Regions from separate parts of the Streptomyces sp. NBC_01546 genome, predicted to be linked through region 2. Evidence: predicted binding sites of a transcription regulator. Region 2 holds the regulator's gene; the other holds the start of a gene.

Region 1 (4,410 bases), 1.9 Mb from region 2:
CAAGCGCACGGTCACCCACAGCATCATGGGCAAGGACCGCGAGAACGAGAACCACTACGTGGAACTGGTCGAATTCCCCTCGTACGAAGACGCCATGAAGAACTCTCATCTTCCGGAGACGGACAAGATGTTCCAGGAGATGGTGGCCCTCTGCGACGGGATGCCCAGCTTCACCAACCTGGACGTGGTCCGCGACGAGCACCTCAACAAGCTCATGGTGGACAAGATGTTCGACGAGATCGCCATGAAGGGGAATCTCGGCGTCATCGACGAGATCTTCGCGTCTGGCTACATCGACCACGACACGATGAAGGACGAGGAGAGCGTCACCGGCCGCGACGTCATCCGGCAGGACGTCACGATGTGGCGCAACGCGTTCGACTTCACCTTCGACACGAAGGCGCAGCTGGCCGAGGGCGACTACGTCACCACGGTGTGGACCTGGACGGGCACGCACAAGGGCGAGTTCATGGGCATCGCGCCGACCGGCAAGCGCTGCACCATGACCGGCACCACGACCTTCCGATGTCAGGACGGAATGATCGCGGAGGGCTGGTGGCACATGGACGCCATGGGCCTGATGCGCCAACTGGGCGCCCTGTAGCCCCCGCACACGAGCCCTCGCCCACGGGCCCTCACGGACAAGCCCTCACACACGGGAAGGCCCCGTTCCGCAGATGCGGAACGGGGCCTTCTCAGCGCGGTGCTCGATCAGTGGCTGTGGCCGTGACCGTGGCCGTGGCCCGCGTCGCCCTCTTCCTCGGCCGGCTTCTCGACGACCAGGGTCTCGGTCGTGAGCAGCAGGGAGGCGATGGAAGCGGCGTTCTCCAGCGCGGAGCGGGTGACCTTCACCGGGTCGATGACGCCGGCCTTGACCAGGTCGCCGTACTCGCCGGTGGCGGCGTTGAAGCCCTGGCCCTTGTCGAGCTCGGCGACCTTCGCGGTGATGACGTAACCCTCGAGGCCGGCGTTCTCGGCGATCCAGCGCAGCGGCTCGACGGCGGCGCGGCGCACGACCGCGACACCGGTGGCCTCGTCACCGGTCAGGCCGAGGTTGCCCTCGAGGACCTTGACGGCGTGGACGAGCGCGGAGCCACCGCCGGAGACGATGCCCTCCTCGACCGCGGCGCGGGTCGCCGAGATGGCGTCCTCGAGACGGTGCTTCTTCTCCTTGAGCTCCACCTCGGTGGCGGCGCCGACCTTGATGACGCAGACGCCGCCGGCGAGCTTCGCCAGGCGCTCCTGCAGCTTCTCGCGGTCCCAGTCCGAGTCGGTGGACTCGATCTCGGCCTTGATCTGGTTGACGCGGCCGACGACGTCCTCGTGGCTGCCGCCACCGTCGACGATGGTCGTGTCGTCCTTGGAGATCGTGACGCGGCGGGCGGAGCCCAGTACGTCCAGACCGGCCTGGTCGAGCTTGAGGCCGACCTCCTCGGCGATGACGGTGGCACCGGTGAGGGTGGCCATGTCCTGCAGCATCGCCTTGCGACGGTCGCCGAAGCCCGGGGCCTTGACGGCGACCGCGTTGAAGGTGCCGCGGATCTTGTTGACGACGAGGGTGGAGAGCGCCTCGCCCTCGACGTCCTCGGCGATGATCAGCAGCGGCTTCGAGGCGCCGGCCTGGATGACCTTCTCGAGCAGCGGCAGGAGGTCCTGGATGGAGGAGATCTTGCCCTGGTTGATCAGGATGTACGGGTCGTCGAGGACGGCCTCCATACGCTCCTGGTCGGAGACCATGTACGGGGAGAGGTAGCCCTTGTCGAAGGCCATGCCCTCGGTGAACTCCAGCTCCAGGCCGAAGGCGTTGGACTCCTCGACGGTGATGACACCGTCCTTGCCGACCTTGTCCATCGCCTCGGCGATGAGCTCGCCGACCTGCTGGTCCTGCGCGGAGAGCGCGGCCACGGCGGCGATGTCGGACTTGTCCTCGATCGGGCGGGCGGTCGCGAGGAGCTCCTCGGAGACGGCCTTGACCGCGGCGTCGATGCCCTTCTTCAGGGCGGCCGGGGACGCGCCCGCGGCGACGTTGCGCAGACCCTCGCGGACCAGCGCCTGGGCCAGCACGGTGGCGGTGGTGGTGCCGTCACCCGCGATGTCGTTGGTCTTGGTCGCCACCTCCTTCACGAGCTGCGCGCCCAGGTTCTCGTACGGGTCGTCCAGCTCGACCTCGCGGGCGATGGTGACACCGTCGTTGGTGATGGTGGGGGCGCCGAACTTCTTGTCGATGACGACGTTGCGGCCCTTGGGACCGATCGTCACCTTGACCGTGTCGGCAAGCTTGTTGACGCCGCGCTCGAGGGCGCGACGGGCGTCCTCGTCAAACTTAAGAATCTTCGGCATGGGAGCGGTTCAGCCCTCTCGTTGCGATCCCCGGCCGCTCACCGCGACCGCCTAGAACGAACTACGCCCCTCGCCGCCCGGCATCAGCAGGGGTGACCAGGGGCGTAGCTCAAAGCAAAACTGGAGAAGTGACTTACTTCTCGACGATCGCGAGCACGTCGCGGGCCGAGAGGACGAGGTATTCCTCGCCGTTGTACTTCACTTCGGTGCCGCCGTACTTGGAGTACAGGACGACGTCGCCGACGGTGACGTCCAGCGGGAGACGCTGACCGTCCTCGAAGCGGCCCGGGCCCACGGCAAGGACGACGCCCTCCTGGGGCTTCTCCTTCGCGGTGTCCGGGATGACCAGGCCAGAGGCCGTGGTCTGCTCGGCGTCGAGCGGCTGGACCACAATGCGGTCCTCAAGCGGCTTGATGGCAACCTTGGAGCTGGTGGTCGTCACGATCCGACCTCCCCCTTCGGAGATCCGGGGTTAACTGTCTGAGGTGGCGACCAGGTCGATCCGTCGTCGCGGGTGCCGGATCTGCCTGTCGCTGTGTTGGCACTCACCAGGGGCGAGTGCCAGATGCGACACTATTCCGGCGATTAGCACTCGGTCAAGCGGAGTGCCAATTCCCGCCGACGGGCGTTGCGCGGACCGACCCCCGAAACCCGTAAATCCCGGGCGTACGGGCGTTCGATCTCACTACTCTTCGCGTCATGACCAGGACGAACTCCGGTGTGCGGTGGCGGCACGGCATCCCGATCGCGGTCGGCCTCGCGGCCGGGATCTACATGCTGTCGGGCTCCGTGCCGCGGCTGGTGGCGCAGGTGGCCGGGGTGGAGGGCGCCTTCGTCGCCACGCGGTGCGCGGAGGAGCGGGACTCTGACGGGGACCGGCACTGGATGTGCGAGGGCTCCTTCGCCGCCGGCGACGGATCGTTCACCATCCCCCGGGTCGAGGTCGACACCGCTTTCGACACCCGTCCGGACGGACCGCAGACCGCATTCGTCCTCGGGCCGTCCGCCGGCACGGCCGTGCAGCCCGGCGTCTTCGTCTGGCTGGGGCCCGGGGCCGTGGGGGTGCTCTCCCTCGCCTTTCCCGCGTGGGCCGTCGCAGCGGCCTCCCGGGACGCCCTCGCCCGGCGCCGGAGCCGCGGCTCCTCCCTCGCCGGACAAGCCGGGCAGGCCGGGTAGCGCGGGTAGGTACGGGTACTCAGGCGGGGGCGCCGCCGCGTCGGCACACTGGCCGGCATGGCGACGACACGCGACCGCGAGCCCGTGTACTGGGCCGCCGACCTCATCCTGGCCGTCCTCACGCTCGCTGTCCTCGCCGTGGCCCTGTTCGTCGGATGGGTCTACGTCACCTTCGGCGCGTGGGGCGGGACCGAGGCCTTCCCCGACTCCGTCCCGACCGGCGCGCTGGTCTTCGTCGGCGTCCTGAGTTCGGTCGCCGCCGCCGCGTCCTTCGGCTTCTTCCGGCTGCGCGCCGGCATCGCCGGCACCCTGCACGGCGGAGCCTGCATCCTGCTCATCGGACTCCTCGTGGTCCTGGCGGGGGGACCCGGGGAACCGGTACCTGTCCCCACCCGCCAGGCCCCGAACTGCCACAGCGGCGGCGGCCACACCGACTGCCTGGGCGGCTGAACCGAGGCCGAAGGCAGGGCGCATTGCCTGATATGTGAGGCTTGGGCGGTGCGCATCCTCGTGGTCGAAGACGAAGAAGGCCTCGCCGAGTCCCTGCGGCGCGGCCTGTCCGCCGACGGGCACCTGGTCGAAGTCGCGCACGACGGCCACCGCGGCCTGGACCTCGCCCTCGCCGGCGGCCCGTACGACGTGGTCCTCCTCGACCTGATGCTCCCGGGCATGAGCGGCTACGAGATCTGCACCCGGATGCGCGCCCACGGCGACACCACCCCGGTGTTGATGCTCACCGCCCGGGACGGCGAGTACGACGAGGCCGAGGGCCTGGACTCCGGGGCCGACGACTACCTCACCAAGCCGTTCTCCTTCGTGGTCCTCGCCGCCCGCATCCGGGCGCTGGCCCGCCGCGCCGGCGCCCCCGACCGCACCACCCTCCAGGCCGGCGAC
Region 2 (4,410 bases):
CCCGGCGCGGCCGGATCACATACGACGAGCCCGGCCGGGGGCATCCCCGGCCGGGCTCGTCGATGAGAGGTCGCAGACGGTCAGCGACCGTTGAACGCGTCCTTCAGGCGGCTGAACAGCCCCTGCTGACCAGGCGCGAACTGGCCCATCGGCCGCTCCTCGCCCCGCAGCTTCGCCAGCTGGCGCAGCAGGTCCTCCTGCTGGGGGTCCAGCTTGCCCGGGGTGGTGACCTCGACGTGGACGATCAGGTCGCCGCGCCCGCCGCCCCGCAGGTGGGTGACGCCGCGCCCGTGCAGCGGGATCGCCTGACCGGACCCGGTACCGGGCCGGATGTCGATCTCCTCCAGACCGTCCAGCGTCTCCAGCGGGCACTTGGTGCCCAGCGCGGCCGCCGTCATCGGGATGGTCACCGTGCAGTGCAGATCGTCCCCGCGCCGCTGGAAGGTCGGGTGCGGCAGCTCGTGGATCTCCACGTACAGGTCGCCGGCGGGGCCGCCGCCGGGGCCGACCTCACCCTCGCCCGCGAGCTGAATGCGGGTGCCGTTCTCGACACCGGCCGGGATCTTGACCGTGAGGCTGCGGCGGGACCGGACCCGGCCGTCACCCGCGCACTCGGGGCACGGGGTGGGGACCACGGTGCCGAAGCCCTGGCACTGCGGGCAGGGGCGCGAGGTCATGACCTGGCCCAGGAAGGACCGGGTGACCTGCGAGACCTCACCGCGGCCGCGGCACATGTCACACGTCTGCGCGGAGGTGCCGGGGGCGGCACCCTCTCCGGAGCAGGTGGTGCAGACGACGGCCGTGTCGACCTGGATGTCCTTGGTCGTCCCGAAGGCCGCCTCGTCCAGCTCCAGGTCCAGACGGATCATGGCGTCCTGGCCGCGCCGGGTCCGCGAGCGCGGGCCGCGCTGCTGACTCTGGCCGAAGAACGCGTCCATGATGTCGGAGAAGTTGCCGAAGCCACCCGCTCCGAAGCCGCCCGCTCCGCCACCGCCGCCCGAGGAGGACAGCGGGTCGCCGCCGAGGTCGTAGACCTGCTTCTTCTGCGGGTCCGAGAGCACCTCGTAGGCCGCGTTGATCTCCTTGAAGCGCTCCTGCGTCTTCGGGTCCGGATTCACATCCGGGTGGAGTTCACGCGCGAGGCGCCGGAAGGCCTTCTTGATCTCGTCCTGGGATGCGTCGCGGCGCACGCCGAGAACGGCGTAGTAGTCCGTGGCCACTTACGACTCCGCCAGGATCTGTCCGACGTAACGTGCCACTGCGCGTACCGCTCCCATCGTTCCGGGGTAGTCCATGCGGGTCGGTCCGACCACGCCGAGTTTGGCGACCGTTTCGCCGCCCGAACCGTAACCGACCGAGACGACCGACGTGGAGTTCAGTCCCTCGTAGGCGTTCTCATGCCCGATCCGTACGGCCATTCCCGACTCGTTGACCTCGCCCAGCAGCTTGAGGAGCACGACCTGCTCCTCCAGCGCTTCGAGCACCGGCCTGATCGTCAGGGGAAAATCGTGTCCGAAGCGGGTGAGATTGGCGGTACCGCCGATCATCAGCCGCTCTTCTGCTTCCTCGACCAGGGTTTCGAGGAGCGTCGTGAGCACGGTGGACACCGTGCCGCGGTCGTCGGCCTCGAAGGACTCGGGGAGGTCCTGGACGAGCGGGGGCACGTCGGTGAAACGACGGCCGACCACCCTGCTGTTGAGCCGGGCCCGCAGATCGGCCAGAGAGGCCTCCCCGAAGGGGCTCGGGCAGTCGATCAGCCGCTGCTCGACGCGCCCGGTGTCCGTGATCAGTACGAGCATCAGGCGCGCGGGAGCGAGCGAGAGCAGCTCCACGTGCCGGACGGTCGACCGGGTCAGGCTCGGGTACTGGACGACGGCGACCTGCCGGGTCAGCTGCGCGAGCAGCCGCACCGTCCGGCCGACCACGTCGTCGAGGTCGACGGCGCCGTCGAGGAAGTTCTGGATGGCCCGGCGCTCGGGCGTCGACAGCGGTTTGACCCCCGCCAGCCTGTCGACGAAGAGGCGGTAGCCCTTGTCGGTGGGGATCCGGCCGGCGCTGGTGTGCGGCTGGGCGATGTAGCCCTCGTCCTCCAGCACGGCCATGTCGTTGCGCACGGTGGCGGGCGAGACTCCGAGCCGGTGCCGCTCGGTGAGCGCCTTGGAGCCGACCGGCTCCTCCGTCCCGACGTAGTCCTGGACGATGGCGCGCAGCACTTCGAGTCTGCGTTCGCTGAGCATCGCGCACACCTCCAGCTGTGGTCCGTTGCCGTGTTGAAGCTCGGTCGTTGGCACTCTGGTCGTTCGAGTGCCAGAGATCCCCCGCTCAGTGTACGGCCGGGTAGTAAGACCCTGGCAAGGGAGGCCCGCCAGGGTAGCGTCGCGGCATGGACGTGCGTTGGGAAGAGGCGGGCTGGGAAAGGCTGACCGGACGGACCGGCCGTCGGCGGCTCCCGGTGTGGGACTGCACGGTGGGGCTGGTGGTGGGGGACGATTCCGTCCTCCTCGTCGACCCCGGTTCGTGCCTGCGCGAGGGCGCACAGGTGAGGGCGGAGGCCGAGCGGCTGGCGGGCCGGCACGTGACCCATATCGCATTCACGCACGGCCATTTCGACCACGTCCTGGGCGGGGCGGCCTTCCCCGGGGCCGAGGTGTACGGGGCGGTCGGGCTGGACGCGCTGCTCGCCACGGGCCGCCAGGAGCTGCGCGGGGACGCGGTGCGGCACGGTCTGGCGGACACGGAGGCCGCGGAGGCGGTGGACCTGCTGGTGACGCCGAAGCACCTGGTGTCGGGCGAGTGGACGCTGGAGCTGGGCGGGGTGCAGGTGCTGCTGGCCAATGTGGGGCCCGGGCACACCCGCCACGACCTGGCGGTCTTCGTGCCGGGCGAGCGCGAGACGGTGTTCTGCGGGGACCTGGTCGAGGAGTCGGGCGAACCCTTGGCCGGCCCGGACGCGGTGCCCCGGCAGTGGCCCGCGGCCCTGGACCGGCTGCTGGCGCTGGGCGGGGACGACGCGCAGTACGTGCCGGGTCACGGAGCGGTGGTCTCCGCGGCCTTCGTGCGTGCGCAACGCGCCACACTGGCCGCCCGTTTCGGCGTGTCGGGGGCATGACGGCCGCGGCTCTCCTAGTGTCGGCCGGATGCGCGAGTACTCCCCCGACCTGACCCCCCAGTGGAAGCGTTCCAAGGCCGTGCCGGAGGTGGCGGCGGAACCCGATCTGGTGGTCGAGGTGGCCGGTACGGACTTCTGCGGCGCGGTGGTGGCCTGCGAGGCGGGCACGGTGACCCTGGAGGACCGCTTCGGCAAGCGGCGGGTGTTCCCGATGGAGCCGCGGGGGTTCCTGCTGGAGGGCGCCGTCGTCACCCTGGTCCGCCCGTCCCGGGGCCCGGCCGGACCGGCCCGTACGGCCTCCGGCTCGATCGCCGTCCCGGGCGCCCGGGCCCGGGTGGCGCGGGCGGGCCGGATCTACGTCGAGGGCCGGCACGACGCCGAGCTGGTGGAGCGGGTCTGGGGTGACGACCTGCGGATCGAGGGCGTGGTGGTGGAGTACCTGGAGGGCATCGACGACCTCCCGGCCATCGTGGCGGAGTTCGCCCCGGCCCCGGACGCCCGCCTGGGGATCCTGGTGGACCACCTGGTGCCGGGCTCGAAGGAGTCCCGGATCGCCGCGTCGGTGAGCTCTCCGGACGTCCTGATCGTGGGCCACCCGTACGTGGACGTCTGGCAGGCCGTGAAGCCGTCGGCGCTGGGCATCCCGGCGTGGCCGGTGATCCCCCGCGGCCAGGACTGGAAGACGGGCATCTGCCGCTCGCTGGGCTGGCCCGAGAACACCGGCGCCGCCTGGCAGCACATCCTGTCCCGGGTGACCTCGTACCGTGATCTGGAGCCCACCCTGCTGGGCGCGGTGGAGCACCTGATCGACCACGTCACGGCCTGACCCGGGGGCGACCGCCCGGCCCGGCGCTCACCCCGGAGGCGTGCGGGTGACCCGGCGGTCGGCGGAGCGCAGTGCGAAGGCCATCACCACTTCGAACACGCCGAGCAGGACGAGCCACAGTCCCAGCAGCCGCGTCAGGGCGACCGCGGAGTCCACCGGGAAGCAGAGGACGACGATTCCGGCGACGGCGCCGAGGGCGCCCAGGCCGAAGGTCAGGCCACGGTGCGGGAGCGCGCGGTCGGCGATCGCGACGTACGCGGTGAGCACTCCGGTCAGCAGCCAGAACACGCCGACGACCAGGGACAGCGCGCCGATCGTCTGCATCGGATGCCGCAGCACCAAGACGCCGGCCAGAAACGCCAGCAGGGCGATCAGGACGGCCGCCAGCCGGCTGCCGCCCCCGTCGGTGTGCGAGAAGGCCGTCACGAAACGGAAGCCACCCGCCACCAGGAGCTGCAGGCCGATGATCACGGCC

Evidence for each region. Region 2 encodes HrcA, which represses chaperone genes, less so after heat shock. Its sites were predicted from a motif close to TTNGCACTCNGNNNNNCNGAGTGCNAA; they were not measured.
Region 1: a site for HrcA is predicted at 2,926-2,952, ahead of groES (co-chaperone GroES). Genes of this name have one in related genera too.

What each region holds. Positions count from the first base shown of each region.
Region 1 is NZ_CP109379.1:3,500,391-3,504,800, forward strand. It holds gene OHA89_RS15715 (ester cyclase) at 1-604, shown strand, start outside; gene groL (chaperonin GroEL) at 712-2,340, opposite strand; gene groES (co-chaperone GroES) at 2,474-2,782, opposite strand; gene OHA89_RS15730 (hypothetical protein) at 3,040-3,516, shown strand; gene OHA89_RS15735 (hypothetical protein) at 3,574-3,966, shown strand; gene OHA89_RS15740 (response regulator transcription factor) at 4,015-4,410, shown strand, end outside.
Region 2 is NZ_CP109379.1:5,406,368-5,410,777, reverse strand. It holds gene dnaJ (molecular chaperone DnaJ) at 81-1,220, opposite strand; gene hrcA (heat-inducible transcriptional repressor HrcA) at 1,221-2,237, opposite strand; gene OHA89_RS24700 (MBL fold metallo-hydrolase) at 2,384-3,109, shown strand; gene OHA89_RS24695 (DUF3097 domain-containing protein) at 3,138-3,935, shown strand; gene OHA89_RS24690 (HdeD family acid-resistance protein) at 3,963-4,410, opposite strand, start outside.